One region of the Streptomyces sp. NPDC048484 genome, then DNA from elsewhere that is predicted to be linked to it. Evidence: riboswitches for the same ligand, from Rfam matches in the RefSeq annotation. Region 1 holds a riboswitch; each other region holds the start of a gene.

Region 1 (7,514 bases):
GCAGCACCTCGGCGGCGAAACGGCGGATGCCGCGCTCACGGGCGACGGCCGCGATGTGTTCGAGGAGGGCGGACGCCACGCCGCGGCCCTGATGGGCGTCCTGGACGAGGAAGGCGACCTCCGCCTCGTCCGCCGGGGCGGAGGCGGGCAGGCCGTCCGTGTCGATACGGTCGTAGCGTACGGTGGCGATGAATTCGCCGCCGACGGTGGCCGCGAGTCCCACCCGGTCCACAAAGTCGTGGTGGGTGAAGCGATGGACGTCCTTGGCGGACAGTCGCGGGTACGGCGCGAAGAAGCGGTAGTACTTCGACTCGTCGGACACCTGCTCGTAGAAGCTGACGAGGCGGTCGGCGTCGTCGGCCGCGATCGGCCGGACGCGCGCGGTGCCGCCGTCGCGCAGGACGACGTCGGCCTCCCAGTGAGCGGGGTACTCGTGCCGGTCCGACGGGGTCTGCATGGGGCCCAGAGTACGACTCCGGTCCGACAACGGCGGGGTCGCTGCCCGGCGATGACGGGGCCGTCGACCGTCGATGGCGGGCTCGCTTCCTGGCGATGGCGGGTTTGCTGCCCGGCGCGCCCCGGCAACGGGCAGGCCTGCGGTCCGTGCGGGCGCGTTCGCGTCCGGCCGGGGCACGGGGCAGTCTTGGGGTCCGCACCACTCGGGCCCCGCTTCACGTATGGAACACTGGTCTAGACAACCTTGAGACATCGAAGGGCAGCATCACATGGCTGAGCGCCGCGTCAACGTCGGGTGGGCCGAGGGCCTTCACGCCCGCCCCGCCTCCATCTTCGTCCGGGCGGCCACGGCCTCCGGCGTCCCCGTGACGATCGCCAAGGCTGACGGCAACCCCGTCAACGCCGCTTCCATGCTCGGGGTCCTCGGCCTGGGCGCCCAGGGGGGCGAGGAGGTCGTCCTGGCCTCCGACGCCGAGGGCGCGGACGCCGCGCTCGACCGCCTGGCGAAGCTGGTCGCCGACGGTCTCGACGAACTCCCCGAGACCGTCTGACCGCGCACCTCACCTACGGCGGAGCCGCGTCACCCGCACCCCGGGCGACGCGGCTCCGCCGTTCCTGTTCCTGCTTTTCGCGCGGGACCGGCGCAGCTGTTTCCGTGCAGATCCGTTCAGACGGAAATCACGCGCTCGACAATTCCGGTGACGCGGGAAATGGGCAGCAGAAATAAACTCCCGCCGAATACGCCTCTTTGTATACGGCGTCTCTGTTAATGCCGCAGGCTCGCCGTGTTTACGGGATGTTGCGAAGTCCTCACACGTTCGACGCGGCTCCCGCCGGGAAAGCGCAGCCGGTGCGCGGTCGTCGCCCGCTCGGTGTGCAGCGCCGTGATCGCCCGGGCCCGGTCGCTGTCACCACGGGCCACGGCGTCCACTATGGCCCCGTGCTCGGTCCAGGACTCGGCGGGTTGCGCGGGTGCTTCCACCGAGTACATCCAGGCGATCTTGTGCCGCAACTGGCCGAGCGTCGAGGTCAGCGCCTGGCTGCCGGAGGCCTGCGCGAGGGTCTCGTGGAACCAGCCCCCGAGCGAGCGCAGATCCTCGCTGTTGCCCCGCCTGGCCCGCTCCTGACCAAGTCTGACCAGACCGCGCAGGACCTTGAGGTGAGCCTCGGTGCGGCGCTGAGCGGCCCGGGCGGCCCCCAGCGGTTCCAGCAGCATGCGCATCTCCAGGAGGTCGGCGGCCTCATGCTCCGTGGGCTCCGCGACGCACGCGCCCGCGTGCCGGCGGGTGACCACGAAGCCCTCCGCCTCCAGGGTGCGCAGCGCCTCGCGTACGGGGACCCGCGAGACGCCGTAACGGCGCGCGAGCAGTTCTTCGGTGAGCCGGCTGCCGCGCTCGTAGACACCCGCGACGATGTCGTCACGGATCGCGGTGCATACCGAGCGCGCGGGAATACGCATGACCGAGCCTCCGCCTTAATCCCCGCGAAACGCGGTCGATTGACGCCTGTTCGGTGACTCTATTGCAGAGAACGGGAAATTCCGAAGGCAGCCCGAAATCCATGGCTATTTTTTGGACACACCGCGCCTCTGAACAGGCAGTCGTCCGGTGCGGCACGCGAAGGCCCCGGCTCGTGGTGAGCCGGGGCCTTCGACGGAGGTGCGGTGTGGTGCCGTGCCGCGTGCCGTGCTGTGCCGTGCCGTGCCGTGGGTCAGACGTTCACGCCGTGCGAGCGGAGGTACGAGACCGGATCCATGTCGGAGCCGTACTCCGCGGTCGTACGCGCCTCGAAGTGCAGGTGCGCCCCCGTGACGTTGCCCGTCGCCCCGGAGAGGGCTATCTGCTGTCCCGGAGTGACCGTCTGGCCCACCGAGACGCCGACGGACGAGAGGTGCCCGTACTGGGTGTACGTGCCGTCGGTCATCTTGATGACGACCTGGTTGCCGTAGGAGCCGCCCCAGCCGGCCTCCACGACGGTGCCGGAGCCCACCGCGTGCACGGCGGTGCCGCTGGCGGCGTGGAAGTCGATGCCGGTGTGGCTGCCGGAGGACCAGACGCCGCCGCCGGCCTGGTAGGAGGTGGAGACGTACGAGCCGGCGATCGGCGCGGTGTAGGCGTTGAGGCGCTTGCGCTCGGCCTCGCGGGCGGCACGGGCCTTGACCTCGCGCTCCTCCTCGGCCTTGGCCTTGGCCTTCGCCGCGGCCTCCTCGGCACGCTTCTTCGCGTCGGCCTCGGCCTTCTCGCGGGCGGCTGCCTGTTCGGCAGCCTGCCGCTGCGCGGCGGCCTGTGCGTCGATCTCGTCGGCGATCGAGTCGCCGATGGTGACGGCCTGGGTGAGGCCGGTCTGCTCGACGGCGCTCTCGGCGGCGAACGCCGGGGCGGCAGCCAGAGTGCCTACGACACCGGTGGTGGCGAGTGCGGCGACGCCCACCGTCCTGCGGGTCGTGCGCTGCATACGGCTGGGAAGACGGTGCTTCCCCGTGGCGCGGGTGAACGCCATGAAGTGGCTGGTCCTTTCCTTCCTTCTCGCCTACCGGGTTAGCTGACGGGTTCGGAGCAGGAAGGTCTCCTACGGACCCCCTTCGGGAAGGGCGTCCGATTCACCCCAGGGACTACACATGGGTCCCCGGCTCCCCTGGCTCGCGCCGTACGGGGACTCGGCGATGACTGTCCGGTGCCGCGGACGCGGCGCACTGCCTGACGAACAGCCGGAATGACGCTAAGCGGGGCCTCTTTCAATAGCCAAACGGATCACGACTTTTGTAGCGCACGCCACAGGGCAGACAGGCAACCTCCCTACCAATACGGACACAGCGGACGAACGCAGCGACCAGGACAGCACAGGAAGAAGGCCCGGGCAACTCATCAGTCGCCCGGGCCCCAACCGGCCACCGGCCTCTGTAGCGCCCGGCTGCCGGTCTCCGCTGTGTGCCGCTACCGGTCTCTGCTTCGTCCCGTTACCGGTCTCTACTCCGGCGCCACGACGCTGACTTCACCGATCCCGAGAGCCCTGACCGGCTCCTCGATCTGCGCGGCGTCACCGACGAGGACGGTCACCAGGCGGTTCACCGGGAAGGCGTTCACGGCGGCCGCGGTGGCCTCCACGGTGCCGGTCGCGGCAAGCTGCTGGTACAGCGTCGCCTGGAAGTCGTCCGGCAGATGCTGCTCGACCTGGTCGGCGAGCGTGCCCGCGACGGCGCCCGCGGTCTCGTACTTCAGGGGCGCCACGCCCACCAGGTTCTGCACGGCGACGTCGCGCTCGGCGTCCGTCAGGCCGTCTGCGGCGAGGGTGCGCAGTACCTTCCAGAGGTCGTCGAGCGCCGGTCCGGTGTTCGGGGTGTCCACGGAGCCGCTGATGGCGAGCATGGAGATGCCCGTCCCGTCCGGAGCGGAGCGCAGCACCTGGCCGAACGCCCGCACGCCGTAGGTGTATCCCTTCTCCTCGCGCAGGACGCGGTCCAGGCGGGAGGTGAGGGTGCCACCGAGGCAGTACGTGCCGAGCACCTGGGCGGGCCACACGCGGTCGTGCCGGTCCGCGCCGACGCGGCCGATGAGCAACTGCGTCTGGACGGCTCCGGGACGGTCGACGATGATCACCCGGCCGGTGTCGTCGGCGGTCACGGACGGCACGGGACGCGCCTCGGCCTGCGATCCGGTCCAGGTGCCGAGGGTGTCCCCGAGCAGCGCGTCGAGGTCGACATCGGTGAGGTCACCGACGACGACCGCGGTGGCCGTGGCGGGGCGTACGTGCTTCTCGTAGAAGGCGCGCACGGCCGCCGAGTCGATCGCGGTGACCGTCTCCTCGGTGCCCTGACGCGGTCGCGACATGCGCGAGGTCGCCGGGAAGAGCTGCCGGGACAGCTCCTTGGCGGCCCGGCGGGCCGGGTTGGCGGTCTCGTGCGGGATCTCGTCGAGCCGGTTGCGCACCAGCCGCTCGATCTCGCCGTCCTCGAACGCGGGCGCCCTGAGGGCGTCGGCGAGCAGGCCGAGCGCCTTGGGCAGCCGGGAGACGGGGACTTCGAGGCTGAGCCGGACACCGGGATGGTCGGCGTGGGCGTCGAGCGTGGCGCCACAGCGCTCCAGCTCGGCGGCGAACTCCTCGGCGGAGTGCTTGTCGGTGCCCTCCGAGAAGGCCCTCGCCATGATCGTGGCGATACCGTCCAGGCCCTTCGGCTCGGCCTCCAGCGGGGCGGCCAGGAGGACCTCGACGGCGACGACCTGCTGGCCGGGGCGGTGGCAGCGCAACAGCGTCAGGCCGTTGCCGAGCGCGCCGCGCTCGGGTGCCGGGAAGGCCCAGGGCCTGGCCTCGCCGGCCTGGGGCTGCGGGTGGAACTCCATCGTGGCGAGCTCGGTCACTTGGCCGCCTCCTCGTCGGTGTCTGCAGCTGCGGCGCTGGTGTCCTCGGCGGCGTCGGTCTCTTCGGGGGCGACCGGCTCGTAGACCAGCACCGCGCGGTTGTCGGGACGCAGGCGGGCCTTGGCGACCTCCTGGACCTCCTCCGCGGTGATGTCGAGGACCCGCTGGACGGCGGTCAGGGCGAGCTGGGGGTCGCCGAACAGGACGGCGTACCGGCACAGTTCATCGGCGCGGCCCGCGACCGTACCGAGACGGTCCAGCCACTCGCGCTCCAACTGGGCCTGGGCGCGCTCCATTTCCTCGGCCGTGGGCCCCTCCTCGGCGAACCGGGCGAGCTCCTCGTCGACGGCGGTCTCGATCACCGGGACCTCGACGTCGCCCGACGTCTTCACGTCGAGCCACCCCAGGGAGGGTGCTCCGGCGAGGCGCAACAGGCCGAACCCGGCCGCCACCGCGGTGCGGTCACGGCGTACGAGCCGGTTGTAGAGCCGGGACGACTCACCGCCGCCGAGGACGGTCAGGGCCAGGTCGGCCGCGTCCGACGCGCGCGTGCCGTCCTCCGGCAGCCGGTAGGCGGCCATCAGCGCGCGGGCCGGGACCTCCTCCTCGACGACCTCGCGCAGCTGCTCACCGATGGTCTCGGGAAGCGAACCGTCGCGCGGGGCGGGCTTGCCGTCGTGGCCGGCGACGGAGCCGAAGTACTTCTCGACCCAGGCGAGCGTCTGCTCCGGGTCGATGTCGCCGACGATCGACAGCACGGCGTTGTTGGGCGCGTAGTAGGTGCGGAAAAAGGCGCGGGCGTCCTCAAGGGTGGCCGCGTCCAGGTCGGCCATCGACCCGATCGGGGTGTGGTGGTAGGGGTGCCCCTCCGGGTAGGCGAGGGCGGTCAGCTTCTCGAAGGCGGTGCCGTAGGGAACGTTGTCGTAGCGCTGCCGGCGCTCGTTCTTGACGACGTCCCGCTGGTTCTCCATCGACTCCTCGTCGAGCGCGGCGAGCAGCGAGCCCATACGGTCGGCCTCCAGCCAGAGAGCGAGCTCCAGCTGGTGCGTCGGCATGGTCTCGAAATAGTTGGTCCGCTCGAAACTCGTCGTCCCGTTGAGCGAACCGCCCGCTCCCTGCACCAGCTCGAAGTGGCCGTTGCCCTTCACCTGGCCGGAGCCCTGGAACATCAGGTGCTCGAAGAGGTGGGCGAGCCCGGTGCGGCCCTTGACCTCGTGGCGCGAGCCGACGTCGTACCAGAGGCACACCGCGGCGACCGGGGTCAGGTGGTCCTCGGAGAGCACCACGCGCAGGCCGTTGGCCAGGCGGTGCTCGGTCGCTGTCAGGCCGCCGGAACCGGCCTCGGCTGTGGCCGTGTGACCCATGGGCATGTACGTCCCTTCGATCGCGGAAAACTGCTGAATTCCTGCTAGTCATGCCACTGTATGCAAGCGCGCGGACAGCTGGCGAAGTTCCCGCGTCGGCTACGCCGAGAGCGAGCACGCCGGCGACCTCGGCATCTCGTACGGTCGTACGAGCACGGACGTTCCCCGAGCCGGCGCCGGCGATCGGACGCGCGGCCGGCGAAGGGCGCGGGGTGGCTCCGTGCTCGCGCTCGTACCCCGGCGGGGACGGCGGTACGAGAGCCCCCGGCGCCCGCGCCGCCAGCGAGGCGGTAGCCTCCGGTGCCTCGCGCGGACGGCGACGCGGTAGCGTCCTGACACCTCCACAGCAGTCGGAGGCCGCGCTTCCGGAGCCTGTCGAGGCCGTCGCGATCGCGGTCTGCGGGGCCTGTTGAGGCGGTCGCGCACCCGGCCCGCGAGGTCCGTACGGACGGGTCGTGGTCCGCGTTGTCAGTACTCCGGTCCACAATGGACCGCGTCAGAACCCGTTCATGCCCAGGCAGAGACTGTGAAGGAGTCGCAGCAGCGATGGCCCGCCGCAGCACGAAGACCACGCGCCCCGATGACAACGCCGACTTCGAGGAGCGCATCCTCGACATCGACGTCGTCGACGAGATGCAGGGCTCCTTCCTCGAGTACGCGTACTCGGTCATCTACTCCCGAGCCCTGCCGGACGCCCGCGACGGCCTCAAGCCCGTGCACCGCCGCATCGTCTATCAGATGAACGAGATGGGGCTTCGCCCCGACCGCGGCTATGTGAAGTGCGCCCGCGTCGTCGGCGAGGTCATGGGTAAGCTCCACCCCCACGGCGACGCGTCGATCTATGACGCCCTGGTCCGCCTCGCCCAGCCCTTCTCCATGCGTCTGCCCCTGGTCGACGGACACGGCAACTTCGGTTCGCTCGGCAACGACGACCCGCCGGCCGCCATGCGGTACACCGAGGCGAGGATGGCCGACGCGACCTCCCTCATGACGGAGTCGATCGAAGAGAAGACGGTCGACTTCAACCCGAACTACGACGGCCAGGAGCAGGAGCCGTCGGTCCTCCCGGCCGCGTATCCGAACCTCCTGGTGAACGGCGCGTCGGGTATCGCGGTCGGCATGGCGACGAACATGGCGCCGCACAATCTCGGCGAGGTCATCGCCGCCGCCCGGCACCTGATCCGCCACCCCGGTGCCGATCTCGAGACGCTCATGAGGCACGTCCCGGGCCCCGACCTGCCCACGGGCGGCCGCATCGTCGGTCTGTCCGGGATCAGGGACGCTTACGAGACGGGTCGTGGCACCTTCAAGATCCGCTCGACGGTCTCGGTGGAGAACG
Region 2 (7,514 bases), on a different contig from region 1:
TCGCGCCGAAGCCCCTTGTCCACCAGCGTGTTCAGCAGGTCCATGAGGTCCGATCCTGGCCTATCCGACCGCGCCGGGCCAAGGAGGGACCGGACAACAGAGACGGTTCGACGTGTGGGTATTGCCACATCATGGGCGGCTGGTGATCCCGCTAGGGTCTGTGCGTTGCCTACAAAAGGCAGTGGGGACGGCCGGGCGGAAGGTCATGTGTCGGGACCCCATGGGACACCCTCACGTCATGGCCCGGAGGACACATGACCCGATCGCCGTTCGAGTGGATCGACGAGCAGGCGCGGGCGCGCCGCCGGGCCGGACTCGTCCGCACTCTGCGTCCCCGCGCCGCCGACTCCACGCTCCTCGACCTCGCCGGAAACGACTATCTGGGCCTGGCCCGGCACCCCGAGGTCACGGAGGCCGCCGCGCGGGCCGCCCGGGCATGGGGCGGCGGCGCCACCGGATCCCGGCTCGTCAGCGGGTCGACCGAACTGCACGCGGAACTGGAGTACGAGCTGGCCGCGTTCTGCGGCTTCGAGTCCGCCCTCGTCTTCTCATCGGGCTACGCGGCCAACCTCGCAGTCGTCACCGCGCTCGCGCCGCACGGCTCCCTCATCGTCTCCGACGCGGGCAACCACGCCTCGCTGATCGACGGCTGCCGGCTGGCGCGCGGTACCACCCAGGTGGTCGCCCACGCCGACCCCGAGGCCGTCCGCAAGGCGCTGGGCACGCGCACCGGGCCCGCGATCGTCGTCTCCGACACGGTCTTCTCGGTGGACGGCGACGCGGCCCCGCTGGCGGAACTGGCCGCCGCCTGCCGGGAATCCGGCGAACCAGGCACACCCGGCGCGGCCCTGGTGATGGACGACGCGCACGGTCTGGGCGTCCTCGGTGACGGCGGGCGGGGCGCCGCCTGGTCGGCGGGGCTCGCGGGCGCGCCCGACGTCGTCACCACCGTCACGCTGTCGAAGTCGCTCGGCAGCCAGGGCGGCGCCGTCCTCGGACCGGCCCCCGTCATCGACCACCTGGTCAACGCGGCCCGTACCTTCATCTTCGACACCGGTCTGGCCCCCGCGGCGGCGGGCGCGGCCCTGGCGGCCCTGCGTCTGCTGCGCGGGGAACCGGAACGGGCCGCACGCGCACGTGCGGTGGCGACGGCTCTGTACGCGCGCCTGACGGCTGAGGGCCTCGAAGCCGTACGGCCGGACGCCGCGGTCGTCTCCGTGCGCGCCCCCTCCCCGGAACAGGCACTTCGCTGGGCCGCGGACTGCCGTGAGGCGGGTCTGGCCGTCGGCTGTTTCCGTCCCCCGTCGGTGCCGGACGGCATCTCACGGCTGCGGCTCACCGCCCGCGCGGATCTCACCGACGCGCAGCTCGACCGGGCCGTGGGCGTGATCATCGAAGCGCGCCGATAAACCCCTCCCAGGCCGCCGGGGCGAAGAGCAGGGCGGGCCCCGACGTGTTCTTGGAGTCGCGCACCGCGAGCAGGCCGGCCCATGGGCCGGAGCCCGGACGGGCCGTCTCGACGCAGTTGTTCATTCCCGTGCTGTGGCTGCTGCGCTGCCACAGCACACCGGGCAGACGCGTGCTGGAAGGTAAGTACCGAGGCATTGCGGGCATGGTGCCTCCTCATGTGCCGTCAGCTACACCGGCGATGAAATCCAACGTGTCCTCGGGCGAAAGGGCGTGGACCTGAAGGGCGTTGAAGGCCTCGCCATAGGCCCGGAGGTCTGCTTTGTGTTCGAGATAAAGGCTACTCGTCAAGTGGTCGAGAACAACCACATTCAGATCAGATCTGTTCGGAAACGAAAAAATTACGAAGGGCCCGGTGACTCCGACATGGGCCCCAACTCCGAAAGGAAGCACCTGAATCCGCACGTGAGGAAGGTGCGCGGCCTCCTGGAGCCGGTCCAGCTGCCGCGCCATGACCTCCGGTCCACCGACGGTCCGCCGCAGCACCGCCTCGTCCAGAACGGCACTCAGCCGGAGCGGTGTGTTCGAACGGAGCACGTCCTGACGTGCGAGGCGGACCTTCACCAGTACCTCCACCAGCGCGTCGCCCTTGCCGTCGGGCGCCCCGCCCACAGCGGCCCGTGTCACCTCCCGGGCGTACTCCGGCGTCTGCAGGAGGCCCGGCACGACGGAGTTCTCCAGCGTGCGCATCGCGCCGGCCTGCGACTCCAGGCTGATGAAGTCGCTGTACGTCGACGGCAGGAGGCCCCGGTAGGCGTGCCACCAGCGCTGTCGGCCGTCGTCGTCCGAGCCCGCCAGCACGACGAGCAACTCGTGCAGTTCCGGGTCCCGGACGTCGTACGCTTCCAGGAGCAGCCGTACGTCCGCGGGCTTGACCCCGCTGCGGCCGGTCTCGATCCGGCTCACCTTCGACTGGTGCCAGCCGACGAGCTGGGCCGCCTCACCGCTCGTGAGGCCCGCGAGGGCGCGCAGGGCCCGCAGTTCGGCGCCGAGTTTCCGTCGGTGCACCGCGGGGCCGTACTGCATGGCCGTCTCCTTCCGACCGTCGCGCGGACGCTATGGCGCCCGGCGTCACGCCGACGGTAGAGGACAAACCGGGTGGCCGCCCAAATACGGTCGAGCGTCGCAGAGTTCACCGCTTCGAGGGACAGATATATGCATATCCTGGTGGATCGGCACCGTGAACGCCGAGGTGATGGCACTCTGGCGCAAGCACCAGTTCGGGACCGCGCTCGAAGTCATCCGCTTCGGTCGGACTCCGGTCCCGTGGGAAAGGGACGACGTCGCATGGCAGACCGCCAGGAAGCATCCGTCACTCTGCCGAGCGATCCCGCCTCGGTCTCCGCCGCCCGGTCGTACGTCACCGACGTCCTGGCCGAATGGGGACTTCCGTCCGACTCGGAGGCCGCCGACACGGTCCGGCTCATCGTCTCCGAGCTTGCCACGAATGCCGTACAGCACACCTTCGGGCTGTCACCCACCTTCACGGTGGACATCGAGCTCGACCGTGACGAACAACTGCGCATCGGGGTGACCGACAGCCACCCGCGGTTTCCGAAACGGCTGCCCGCGGCCGTCCAGCAGGACAACGGTCGCGGCATGGTCATCATCCGATGGCTGACCGCGGAGTGGGGCGGCAAGCTCACGGTCCTGCCCACCAGAGAGGGCGGAAAGACCGTGTCCATCGTGCTGCCCTGGACGGCACCGGCGGAGCCGGCACGGGCCGACTGAGCCTCGCCACCGCCACCGGCGCGGGCTACCTGTCGTCCGAGTCCTTGTCCACGGCCCGCTTCACCAGATACGGCATGACCTCCCACAGGCCGGTGCACAGGGCCAGCGTGGTCACCCCCGCCACGATGCCTTCGGTCCGGCCCACCGCCACGTCCACGACGAGCAGCACGGAACCGGAGAGCGCGAGCGCGAGCACGGCCAGGCCGACCTGCGCGAGACGGGACGAAGCATTCACGATCTGGGGCTTGGCGCCCCTCCGGAACAGCCGGCGGTGCAGGGCGGCGGGCGCTGTGAAGAGCGCCGCCGCCAGCACCGAGAGCAGCAGCGTGACCACGTACGTGGTGCGCTGCACCGTGTCGAGGGACGGGAACCGCGGGGTGAAGGCGAGGGTCAGCAGGAAGGCGAAGAGGATCTGGACGCCGGTCTGGGTGACCCGCAGCTCCTGCAGGAGCTCGTTGAAGTTCCGGTCGGCGCGCTCAAGGCGGGTCTCGTTGCGCTCCTCGTGGTGATGCGGTTCGGCCATAGGTGAACGAGTAACCACTCAGCCGCCGAAATCACGTCCGGCCCCTCACGGGGTGGCCGCGGGGATCCCCGCGGCCACCCCGTGGGCAAGATCACCTGACGCGGCCGTACCAGACGCTCTTCGTCCAGATCTTCTGGAGCTTCACCACGTCCCCGGTCTTCGGGGAGTGCCAGATCCGGCCCTTCCCGGCGTAGAGGCCCACGTGGTAGACGTTCCGGCCCGAATGGAAGAAGACCAGGTCCCCCTGCTTGCGGCTCGAAGAGGAAACATGCTTCGTCTTGTTGTACTGGGCCGCCGCCGTGCGGGGCAGGCTCTTGCCGGCCTTCTTGAACGAGTAGAGCGTGAGGCCGGAGCAGTCGAAGCGCTTGGGCCCTGCGGCGCCGTACTTGTAGGGGGAGCCCTTCTTGGAGGCCGCCACCTGAAGTGCCTTTGTCGCGTGAGTGGCCGCTTCCGCGCCGGACGCGAAGCCCGGTGCCACGATGCCACCGCCGACAGCGGCGATGGTGAGGACCGATGCCGTACCGGCCCTGCTGAACAGCGACGGGACACGATTGAGCGCAGTCATGCGCAACCCTTCGTCAGCCGCCTGTGAAGGATGACCTGTCGGATTCGGGCTGGCGAAGTTGCCCGGCCGCTGCTGCGGCTTCACCCCAAGGACCACTCGGATCTCTCCGGCGGCCCGTCGTGCCTGGGTCCTCCACTCCTGCCGATGCACTTCTGTCGACCGGTCATCCGGGCAGCGGCAGGACTCGGCGTCCGCCCGGACCGCCCCGCCGCTTCTGGCGGGGGCTTGTCGTCGGAAGGGATCTTGACGCACTGATGTGCCAAAAGCCGAGCGGAATCGGTGCTTTGTGGGCTTACTCACCACTCACCCATTCGGGTGGACAGCCCTTTCTATGGAGGGGTGTCGAGGGTCCTGAGGACCTCCGCACCAGCACCGGAATGGTTGATTCCGCCCCGGAGGTACGCGCGTTGCGCAACTCCGGGGGGTCGGAAAGTACAGCCGCGAATACGCCATCCGGGGGTACACCGTCTGGTCCGTTTCGGTTCCGGCCCGGACGGCTCGTCAAATCCCTGCGTGACGCCGGGCCGGCGGGCGTACGTCAGGTGCCGGAGCCGGGCGGCAGGGCGACCCGGCCCGCCCGGCGTTCACCGTCCAGGATGCGCAGGGCCCGTGCCAGGGTCGGTGCGTGCACCTCGTGTTCGCCCCGCTGGTGCATCAGGGTCAGGGCGTCGCGCAGCGCTGAGGCCCTGCCGACCAGCGCCTGGGCCGCGCGCAGTCCGCGGTAGGTGTCGCCGGAGTGTGCCGGGTTGATGCGGCCGATCAGGTCGACCACCTCCAGGTAACGGTCGATCAACTCGGCCTCGGCCCGGGTCAGCGCCGGCAGCGGGGGCAACTCGGGCGGGAGCACGGCCGGTTCACCTCGCGCCGGATGTGCCGAGGGTCGACTTGCGGCTCGGGACGATCCGGTCGACCAGCCCGTACTCAAGGGCCTCCGGGGCATCCAGAATCTTGTCCCGCTCGATGTCCACCGAGATCCGCTCCCGGCTCTGCCCTGTGTGCTGAGCGAGCAACTCCTCCAACTGCGCACGGGTACGCAGCAGTTCGTCGGCCTGGATGGCCAGGTCGGACGCCTGCCCCTGGACCGGCTCGGAGAACGACGGCTGGTGGATCAGCACGCGGGCGCCCGGCAGCGCGTACCGCTTGCCCGGCGTGCCCGCCGCCAGCAGCACCGCCGCGGCCGACGCGGCCTGCCCCAGACAGATCGTCTCCACCTCGCAGCTGACGAACCGCATCGTGTCGTAGACGGCCGTCATCGCGCTGAACGAGCCGCCGGGGGAGTTGATGTAGAGCGAGATGTCCCGGTCGGGCGCCTGGTACTCCAGGTGCATGAACTGAGCCATCACGTCGTTCGCCGAGGTGTCGTCGATCGGCGTCCCGAGGAACACGATCCGCTCTTCGAGGAGCTTGGAGTACGGGTCCATGGTCCGCGTCCCCGAACTGGTGCGCTCGGTGAACTGGGGCAGGACGTAGCGGGCGGACGGTCGGGTCATGACACACGCCTCCTCCGGGAGAGATCCTGTAAAAATGTACAGGACGTACATGACGTTATGATGGGGAGCAGATTCTAGATCCACAGATCACAGCAGGTCAGAACGTGTTTACGCTGATCGTGAAGCAGGTTTCTCTCACGGCCATCCGGCATGTTCAGGCAGCCGCGTCGTCCTCGAAGCCGAGCAGAACCGTGAGGTGATCCGAGGCGGCGCGCAGGTCCTCGGGGCAGCACAGCCGACCTGTGCACGGAGCGACAGCAAGGGCCGTAGCCGCCGGCGCCGCCCCCGGCTCCGTGGTCGAAGGCCCGAGTGGGCCGAGGGGACGGTCGGCGCCGAAAGCCGGCCCGCCCGGGAGTCTGTCGGCGCCGTAGGCCTGCACGTCGATGACGGGTCATCAGGGAGAGAAACGTCCGGGACACTGCAAGTTGCGCGACGCCCGGTGCTCCTGTCGGGCGACGGACGTCCGGTCGGTGTTGAGGGTGCGCATCTTCCGAGGGCGGGGGCTGGCGGCACGGGTGTGGTTGCTCCCGTGCCGCGCGGCGCCCTCGTGATGTCAGGCGGTGCGCTTCACGTGGCGGACCAGCCACATCAGCAGGGCGTCCAGGTCGGCGGCGGCCGAGAGGACCCGGTCGACCGCCTCGGGGGTGTGCAGCCACTGGTCGCAGCCGAGGGGTCGGGCGGCGATCAGCGAACGGTGGCGCAGCAGGTGCGTACGGGAGTGGTCCGTCGGATAGCCGCGCGGGGGGCGTTTCATCACGTCCCCGGAGATGTCGTAGCCCTTCTTCCGTACGTCCTCGACGATGGCGGACAGTTCGCGGCCGCTGCCCTCGGAGGCGACGGCTTTGCGGAACGTGTCCACCTGGCCGGGATCGGGGTACCACCAGGCGCCCTGGATCCGCAGGCCGTCCAGGTCGAACCGGAGACCGATCTCGATCTTGCGGGCGAGCCGGATCACCGCGCTCTGGTGCTGCCACCACCAGGAGTCGGTGCGGTAGTGCCAGACGGAGAAGTCCTCGTACCGGGGGTCGGTGTCGGCGACCTCGTTGAGCAGGGCGATCATCGGCTGCCGGACCAGGCGCTCGCGGTCCGCGCGGCAGCGCTCGCGGATCGCCTGGGTCGGCTCGCCCTGGAGCTGCCACAACACGTCCATGGCCTGCTCCGGCCAGCCGGTGAACTGTTCGCGCATGCGCGGAGGGTAGCTCACCCGTGATCCGCGCGCGGAGAGCGAGACGGGCAGGGAGGCGTAACCCCAGACGTGGTGGAGGTGTTGCGGCAGGGCTCGCCGGCCGGTTCGGACTCCTCCTCCGGCTCGGGGCCCCCGCCGCCCTGCCCAGCACCCGGCACGGGCTCCTCGACTCCGCCATCCGCGTCGTCAGCGCAGGGGCGATCCTCGCCACCGGCTTCCTCTTCGGCCACTTCGTAGGCAGGCCGGTCCACCTCGTCTTCGGCGCGCTTCTCCTGCTGACCGCAGCCCTCTGGTCCACCTTCGGCACCCAGAACCGGCAAACCTCGGCTCGCCCCCTGCGCGCTACACCCCCGCACGCGGCGCCGCCCCCGCTGCGCCCACGCCGGGACGAGTCCGGCGGCCCGCATGCGAGTTGTCCCGGGCGGCGGGATGCGCAGACTCTCACGCCAACCGAAACCCAGTGAACGCTGCGTGGCCAAAGGTCCGGAAAGGGCGTTGCAGGCCCCGCTCGTCCCGTCCGACAATCTCACGGTCGCCACGGAGGCGGCGGCC
Region 3 (7,514 bases), on a different contig from region 1:
CGGCGCCCGCGGCTACGTGACGAAGACGATCACCGGCGCGGATCTCGTCGACTCCATCTTCCGCGTCCAGGACGGCGACGCCGTCTTCTCGCCCCGCCTGGCCGGCTTCGTCCTCGACGCCTTCGCCTCGACCGACGCCCCGCCCGTCGACGAGGACCTCGACCGACTCACCCAGCGCGAACGCGAGGTCCTGCGCCTCATCGCCCGGGGATACGCGTACAAGGAGATCGCCAAGCAGCTCTTCATCTCCGTCAAGACGGTCGAGTCCCACGTCTCGGCCGTCCTCCGCAAGCTGCAGTTGTCGAACCGGCACGAACTGACGAGGTGGGCGACGGCACGCAGGTTGGTGTGACGGCTGGTCTGACGGCTGGTGCGACCCGGCCACACTGCGGACCGGTATGGCCGTCCGGGGGCGCGTGTGTGATCACACGGATGCCCTTGTGCGCGACGAGAGGAGGCCGGCATGCTGCTGAGGTTCCGCGGCGCTCGGAGCCCCCTGCTCGCGGCCCCGGCGCACGCCTGGGCCGCCTTCGTCGCGTACACCGGCCGCACCTGAACGCCGACGCCTGAGCCCCGTGCTTCGGGCCCCGCCGCTGCGCGCGTGAGCCGTTGAAGAGTCAGCCCGGCTGCAACGAATTCAGCGACTGGCGCGCGGCGATGGTGGCCAATCCGGGTTAACGGCCACGGCCTTGAAGAACGTGTAGTGGAAGGTGCCGTCCTCGCCCGCCGTTCGGTACAGGTCCGTCACGCCGCGGTCGAAGGCCTCGGGGGTCGTCAGGCCCGCGGCCAGGGCGTCCTCCCGTACGGACTCGATCATGGTGATGAAGGTGTTGCGGGTGAAGCCCTCGACCAGGGGCGGGCGGGAGCGGTCGGCGTAGACCGGGTGGGGGCGGACGGTGACCCCTTGGTATCCGGCGGTGGTGAGGAGCGGGTGGAGTTGGCGGCCCAGCAGGGCGTTTCCCCCGGCCGCGCGCTGGAGTCGGACCTGGCAGCCGATGGCGGCGTGGGCGTCCGCGCTGTCGGGGTGGAAGAACGCCGAACCGTGGTCGCCCTCGATGACCGTGAGGGTGCCGCCGGGGCGCAGGACGCGGCGCAGAGCGGTGAGCGCGCGCTGCGGGTCGGCCAGGTGTTCCAGCACGAAGCAGACGAAGACGTGGTCGAACGTGGCTTCCGGGAAGGGGAGGTCGAAGAGGTCGGCCTGATGCCAGGTTACGGAGGCGCGGGGGCGGTCGGCCGTTACCCGTGCGCGGGCCGCGGCGAGTGAGTCGGCCGAGATGTCCACCGCCGTGAAACGGGCCTGCGGGCTTGCCGCGACCAGATGGACCGTCTGAGCGCCCACGCCGCAGCCGACCTCCAGGACCTTGCTGCCCGGTGGATACGCCGTACCGGCGTGGAGGAGTTCCGCGAGGGTGTCGGCCTGGTCGCCGAGGCGGCGGGACTCGTGGGCGGAGTAGCCGTGAACGTAGTCGACGGGCTTCATGACGGCAGGGGCAGGGGCAGGGGCAGGGGACGGGGCAGAGGCGAGGGTGGGGGTGGTGGCAGTGGGTGTTGTGGCTGTGGCGTCGGCAGGTGTGGTCATAGCCGTGAGCCTGGTCCGGGAACGGTTCCGTGGACAGGGCCAATGAGGTGGCCGGTTAGAGAGCCAAAGGGGAGTGGCAGGGGCTCTGACGGCACGACCAGGCCCGGTTCACGTGACGCCCGCAGCCCCGTCCCGCCGCTCACGTCACGCGAGTCGCCCCCGCGAACGGCATCTCGTCGACCGGCGCCTCCCGCACCGGCTCCGACGGGTTGGGCGCGTGGACCATCTGCCCGTTGCCCACGTACAGCCCCACATGACTGATGCCCGAATAGAAGAACACCAGGTCACCGGGCTGGAGTTCGGAACGTGAGACGCGTCGGCCCGCGTTGATCTGCGCGTACGTCGTCCGGGGCAGTGAGATGCCCGCGGCGCGGAACGCGGCCTGCATCAGCCCCGAGCAGTCGAAAGCGTCGGGGCCGGTGGCACCCCACACATACGGGCTGCCGAGCTTCCCGTAGGCGTACGAGACCGCCGCCGCCGAGCGGGAGTGGGAGGAGGAGCCGGGGGCGGTCGTGGCGGAGCCCGCGCCGAGGCCGCGTGGGGCCGAGCCGGAACGCGAGGCACGTGCCGTGTCCGGGTCGTCCGCGCCGATACGCGCCCGGTCCTCGTCCGACAGCCGCGACAGCAGTTGGCGTGCCTCGCCCAGTTTCCCGGTGACCGTCTTCTTGTGCCGTTTCAGATCCGCCTGCCGTGCCTTGAGCGAGGTGAGTTCGACGTGTGCGGCGCCGCGCAACTGCTCGATCTCGCGCAGCTGGGTGCGTACACGCGACACCGCTGAAGCCTGCCGGTGGCCGGCCCGCTCGGCGAACGCGGCCCCGTCCAGGTACTGATCGGGGTTCGAGGAGAGCAGCAGCCCCAGTGAGGGATCGATACCCTCGCCCCGGTACTGGGCGGTCGCCAACGAACCGAGTGCGTCACGCTCGGAGTTGAGCCGTTCTGTTTTGCGTGCGGCCTCGTCCTGGAGGGTGCCCAGCCGGTCGGCCGCCTTCGTGGACTTCTCCTTGGCCCCGTTGTACTTCTCGGTGGCGACCTCCGCCTCCTGGTACAGCTTGTCGACCTTGGCCTTCACCTGCGCCGGCGTCAGGTCGGGCGAGGCAACCCCCGTCCCGTCGAAGCCGGTCGCACTCGCCGCGCCCACGAGCGCGATGGTGAAGGCGGTGCGGGCCGTACCGCCGCCGAGTGAGCGCTGCCTGGGCTTGCGGTGCGCTGCCACGTGCGATCCACGTTCCTTCCGTGCGGCCGCCGAGGCGCTGGTACGTCCACGGCGGCGGTTTCAAGGGCCGGTTGCACGTCCGGCGGCGGCCCGCACAGGGGGAGCGGACCGCCGCCGGACCTTTCTGGCGGTGGTGCCGACTGCCGCCCCTGACCCGGGCGGTTGTGGTGGGGAGCCGGTCACCTGGGGAAGGACGCTAAACCTGGCGGTGGGCCGTTGGTAACGGCATGTACGGAAGTGGTGACAGTCGGGCATGAGGTGACCGGATGCGACCGTGATCCGGACCCGGCGCCATCGACTTGGCGTGCTGGGGTGACCGATGCGTGCGTTGTGGGGGAACGGCGGAAAAGACCGTGCTACGGGGCCCGCGCCACGATGGGCTTCGCGTTATGCGGTTCGCGCTCTGGCTCTGGCTCTGGCAGGGGTGCTGGGCACACAGCCGCGACGCTGTGGCGGCCGGGGTGGTGCGAGGCGGGGTGCGGGCGTCCGGTTAGGGTCCGGGCTCATGGACGTACTCATTCATGTCTTCGTCGCCCTGCACATCATCGGCATCGCCTCCCTGCTGGGCGGCTTCCTCACCCAGATGAAGGCCATGGGCGACGGCACGGCCCGCTTCACCCCCGCCATGCTCCACGGCGCACTGACCATGCTGGTCACCGGCGCGGTCCTCGTCGGCCTCAACCAGGCCGACGACCAGACCGTCAACAACATCAAGATCGGCGTGAAACTGGCCCTGCTGGTCGTGATCCTCGGCCTCGTCTACGTGAAACGCGACGAGGAGAAGGTGGAGAAGGGGCTGTTCGGCCTGGTGGGCGGACTGACCACGGTGAACATCTTCATCGCGCTGCTCTGGACCTGAGCGACAGCCGGAAGGCGCCGGAAAGTACCGGAAGCGAGAAGCCGGAAGGCGGAGGCTGTTGTCCGGCTCCCGGCCTGCGAGCGGTGTCCTTACGCCGGTCGCACCACGCTGTGGATCGGCATGTAGTAGATCGACTCCTCGCGGACGTACGCACCCGGCTTGGGGGCGTGGATCATCATGCCGTCGCCGATGTAGATGCCGACGTGGCTGATGTCGTCGTAGAAGAAGACGAGGTCACCGGGCTGGGCGTGGTCCACGGAGACCGTCGTGCCGGTCTCGACCTGGTCCCACGTCGTGCGCGGAAGGGTGACACCGGCGGCCTTCCAGGCGGCCTGGGTGAGCCCGGAGCAGTCGTACGAACCGGGGCCGCTCGCGCCCCAGACGTACGGCTTGCCGGTCTGGGCGCGGGCGAAGGCGAGCGCCTTGGCGGCCTTGGCCGTGGCTGCGGAATCGGAGCCCGGCACGCTCCCCGTACCCGTACCCGTACCCGTACCTGTGCCAGCTCCCGTACCCGTACTCGTGGTGGCGCCCGTGTCCTGCTGGGCCTGCTGGGCCCGTGCCGCCGCCTCCTGGCGTCGGCGCTCCGCGTCGGCCGCCTGCTGCCGGGCCAGTTCGTCCGCCTTGCGGCGGGCCTCCTGCTGCCTCTCGCGCTCGATCGCCGCGAGCCGGGCCTTGTCCTCGGCGGTCAGCCTCGAAAGGAGTTCGCGCGCCGTGCCGAGCTTCCGCTGGACGTCAGCTTTGGACGCCTTCAGCGTGCTCTGTGTCGTGGTGAGCGTCTCCAGGCCCTCGGACGCCTCCTGCCGCTTCTTCGATGCGGCGGCCTGCTGCGTCGCGTAGTCGTCGACGGCCTGCTGCTGCCGAGCGGTCAGCCGGCTCATCAGCTGGGTCTGGTCGAAGTAGTCCTGCGGGTCGTCCGCGAGGAGGAGGTGAGCCGTGTCGGGGGCGGAGGCTCCTGTGCGGTACTGAGAGGTGGCGAAGGACCCGAGCGACTCGCGCGCGCTGTTGAGCTTCTCCGTGCGCTTCGCCACGTCGTCGAGGAGGGTGTCGACGCGCTTGCGCTGCTTGGTGGTCTTCTCTTTGGTCGCGTTGTACTTCTCGGTGGCCGTACCCGCCTGCTGGTAGAGGTCGTCGACCTTCTTCTGGACTTCCTCCATGCTCGGAGTGCTCGGGGCGGGCTCCGCGGCCGGCGAGGCGTCCGCCGTCTGGGAGAGCAGGGCCACCGAGGTCAGGGCCGCGGTGGCAATGGCCGGCGTCCGTATGCCCATGGAACTGGGGGGCCGCGACTTGCGGTGTGGCGCCACGAGGGCGTCTCCTTCCGTCATCCGCCTACCGAGTTAGCTGTCGGGTTCGGGCGAATGCTCCGGAAGGTTTGCCCTACGGTCCTCGTCCCGCGAGGGAGTCGGACCGATTCACCCCAAGATCGGTTGGGTCCCCGGTTCCGGAGGCCATGAGGGCGTACCGGATTCGGCGGAGTCCGCTCGGCCCGGCGTTGTTCGCCGGTGCGGGTCGAGCGACCTACTCGAAAGTTAGCCAATTCGTGTGGCTCCTGTGAAGTTTGATGTGCGATTTGCCCGATAGATTTTCGTTATCTGGGTCTCGGGCTTCGCTTCTGGGTGTCAATTGGTCATTGTCTGGGGTGAGTTGTCCGAAGTGGTGCGGCAGTGGCGTGGAGTGGTGAATTCCGTCTACTCCGCGCCGTTGGCTGTCAATCGGCCAGAGTTGGCTGCGGTGTGGAGAGGGTGTGTCCCGGCCCGACCGGTCGGTCGCAGACCGTGGTGAGGTGGTGATGGTGAGTGAGAGCTTGTCCTGGTCGGCCGGTCGGATTCCGCCGAGTTTCCGGGGTGGCGGCAGGGTGTCAGTGGGGGCGCCTAGACTCGGAGAGCGATGAGCAGCCTCTTTGATGACAGCTTCCTGGCGGACCTCAAGCCCTCGCAGGGTCATGAGGAAGAGCCGCCGCCGCCCGAGGACGAGGCGCCGGATCCGGTTCCGGTTCCGGACGACCTGTTCGGCGGGCGTTTTGACGTGCCGCCGAGCCGACAGGCCTCCGCCGAAGGCGGGGGCGGGTACTACCGTGACGGCGCCCCCCGGCCGCTCATGGATCCGGCCGCGCTCCTGGACGGGCTGAACGAGAACCAGCGCGCGGCGGTGGTCCATCACGGCTCACCCCTGCTCATCGTGGCCGGCGCCGGTTCCGGCAAGACCCGTGTACTGACGCACCGGATCGCCCACCTGCTGGGCGAGCGCAAGGTGCACCCCGGCCAGATCCTCGCGATCACCTTCACGAACAAGGCCGCGGGCGAGATGAAGGAGCGCGTCGAGCAGCTCGTCGGCCCGCGGGCGAACGCCATGTGGGTGATGACCTTCCACAGCGCCTGCGTGCGGATCCTGCGCCGCGAGAGCAAGAAGCTCGGCTTCACCTCGTCCTTCTCGATCTACGACGCCGCCGACAGCAAGCGCCTCATGGCCCTGGTCTGCCGCGACCTGGACCTGGACCCCAAGCGCTTCCCTCCGAAGTCCTTCAGCGCCAAGATCTCGAACCTGAAGAACGAGCTGATCGACGAGGAGGACTTCGCCGCCCAGGCGGGCGACGGTTTCGAGAAGGCTGTCGCCCAGGCCTACGCGATGTACCAATCGCGGCTGCGCGAGGCGAACGCGCTGGACTTCGACGACCTGATCATGACGACGGTCAACCTCCTGCGCGCCTTCCCCGACGTCGCCGAGCATTACCGTCGCCGCTTCCGTCACGTCCTCGTGGACGAGTACCAGGACACGAACCACGCGCAGTACTCCCTCGTCCGGGAGCTCGTCGGCACCGCCGCGCCCTCCGCCGAGCACCCCGAGGACATCCCGCCCGGGGAGGACGATCTCCAGCCCGCCGAGCTGTGCGTCGTCGGTGACGCCGACCAGTCGATCTACGCCTTCCGTGGCGCGACGATCCGCAACATCCTCCAGTTCGAGGAGGATTACCCGAACGCGACCACGATCCTGCTGGAGCAGAACTACCGCTCCACGCAGACGATCCTGACCGCCGCCAACGCGGTCATCGAGCGCAACGAGTCCCGGCGTCCCAAGAACCTGTGGACCAACGCGGGCGCGGGTGCGCGCATCACGGGCTACGTCGCCGACACCGAGCACGACGAGGCCCAGTTCATCGCCGACGAGATAGACCGTCTCACCGACGCGGGCGACGCGAAGGCCGGCGACGTCGCCGTCTTCTACCGTACGAACGCCCAGTCCCGTGTCTTCGAAGAGATCTTCATCCGGGTCGGTCTGCCCTACAAGGTCGTCGGCGGCGTCCGCTTCTACGAGCGCAAGGAGGTCCGGGACGTCCTCGCGTACCTGCGTGTGCTCGCGAACCCCGAGGACTCCGTACCGCTGCGCCGCATCCTGAACGTACCCAAGCGCGGCATCGGCGACCGCGCCGAGGCGATGATCGACGCGCTCTCCCAGCGCGAGAAGATCAGCTTCCCGCAGGCGCTGCGCCGCGTCGACGAGGCGTACGGCATGGCGGCTCGCTCGACCAACGCCGTCAAGCGGTTCAACACGCTGATGGAGGACCTCCGTACGATCGTCGAGTCCGGCGCGGGCCCGGCGACCGTCGTGCAGGCGATCCTCGAACGCACCGGATATCTCGCCGAGTTGCAGAGCTCCACCGACCCGCAGGACGAGACCCGCATCGAGAACCTCCAGGAACTCGCCTCGGTGGCATTGGAGTTCGAGCAGGAGTCGGGCCGCGCCGAGGCCGCAGGCGCAGGCGGAGCCGAGGGTGAAGGTGGGGCCGACGGTGAAGGTGGAGCCGAGGGCGAGGGTGAGACGCCGGCCGGGCTTGCCGCCTTCCTGGAGCGGGTGGCCCTGGTCGCCGA

The links. A riboswitch is a leader RNA that binds a small molecule or an ion and turns the genes downstream of it on or off. The one in region 1 is predicted to bind cyclic di-AMP.
Region 2: linked by a shared signal. The riboswitch ahead of AB0D14_RS04215 (C40 family peptidase) and the one ahead of AB0D14_RS24465 (M23 family metallopeptidase) in region 1 are both predicted to bind cyclic di-AMP.
Region 3: linked by a shared signal. The riboswitch ahead of AB0D14_RS11570 (NlpC/P60 family protein) and the one ahead of AB0D14_RS24465 (M23 family metallopeptidase) in region 1 are both predicted to bind cyclic di-AMP.

The regions. Positions count from the first base shown of each region.
Region 1 covers NZ_JBEZJY010000024.1:80,766-88,279, forward strand. The annotation lists gene AB0D14_RS24450 (GNAT family N-acetyltransferase) at 1-457, opposite strand, end outside; gene AB0D14_RS24455 (HPr family phosphocarrier protein) at 726-1,007, shown strand; gene AB0D14_RS24460 (GntR family transcriptional regulator) at 1,223-1,915, opposite strand; gene AB0D14_RS24465 (M23 family metallopeptidase) at 2,167-2,955, opposite strand; cyclic di-AMP (ydaO/yuaA leader) riboswitch at 2,968-3,128, opposite strand; gene AB0D14_RS24470 (pitrilysin family protein) at 3,423-4,811, opposite strand; gene AB0D14_RS24475 (pitrilysin family protein) at 4,808-6,175, opposite strand; gene AB0D14_RS24480 (DNA topoisomerase IV subunit A) at 6,722-7,514, shown strand, end outside.
Region 2 covers NZ_JBEZJY010000003.1:195,849-203,362, forward strand. The annotation lists gene bioB (biotin synthase BioB) at 1-44, opposite strand, end outside; gene AB0D14_RS04190 (8-amino-7-oxononanoate synthase) at 255-1,409, shown strand; gene AB0D14_RS04195 (DUF397 domain-containing protein) at 1,390-1,614, opposite strand; gene AB0D14_RS04200 (helix-turn-helix transcriptional regulator) at 1,624-2,493, opposite strand; gene AB0D14_RS04205 (ATP-binding protein) at 2,755-3,198, shown strand; gene AB0D14_RS04210 (DUF6328 family protein) at 3,224-3,721, opposite strand; gene AB0D14_RS04215 (C40 family peptidase) at 3,813-4,286, opposite strand; cyclic di-AMP (ydaO/yuaA leader) riboswitch at 4,290-4,476, opposite strand; gene AB0D14_RS04220 (hypothetical protein) at 4,825-5,133, opposite strand; gene AB0D14_RS04225 (ATP-dependent Clp protease proteolytic subunit) at 5,141-5,776, opposite strand; gene AB0D14_RS04230 (DUF2461 family protein) at 6,330-6,962, opposite strand.
Region 3 covers NZ_JBEZJY010000009.1:100,218-107,731, reverse strand. The annotation lists gene AB0D14_RS11590 (response regulator transcription factor) at 1-352, shown strand, start outside; gene AB0D14_RS11585 (L-histidine N(alpha)-methyltransferase) at 638-1,480, opposite strand; gene AB0D14_RS11580 (NlpC/P60 family protein) at 1,719-2,792, opposite strand; gene AB0D14_RS11575 (hypothetical protein) at 3,298-3,651, shown strand; gene AB0D14_RS11570 (NlpC/P60 family protein) at 3,741-4,952, opposite strand; cyclic di-AMP (ydaO/yuaA leader) riboswitch at 4,959-5,131, opposite strand; gene pcrA (DNA helicase PcrA) at 5,536-7,514, shown strand, end outside.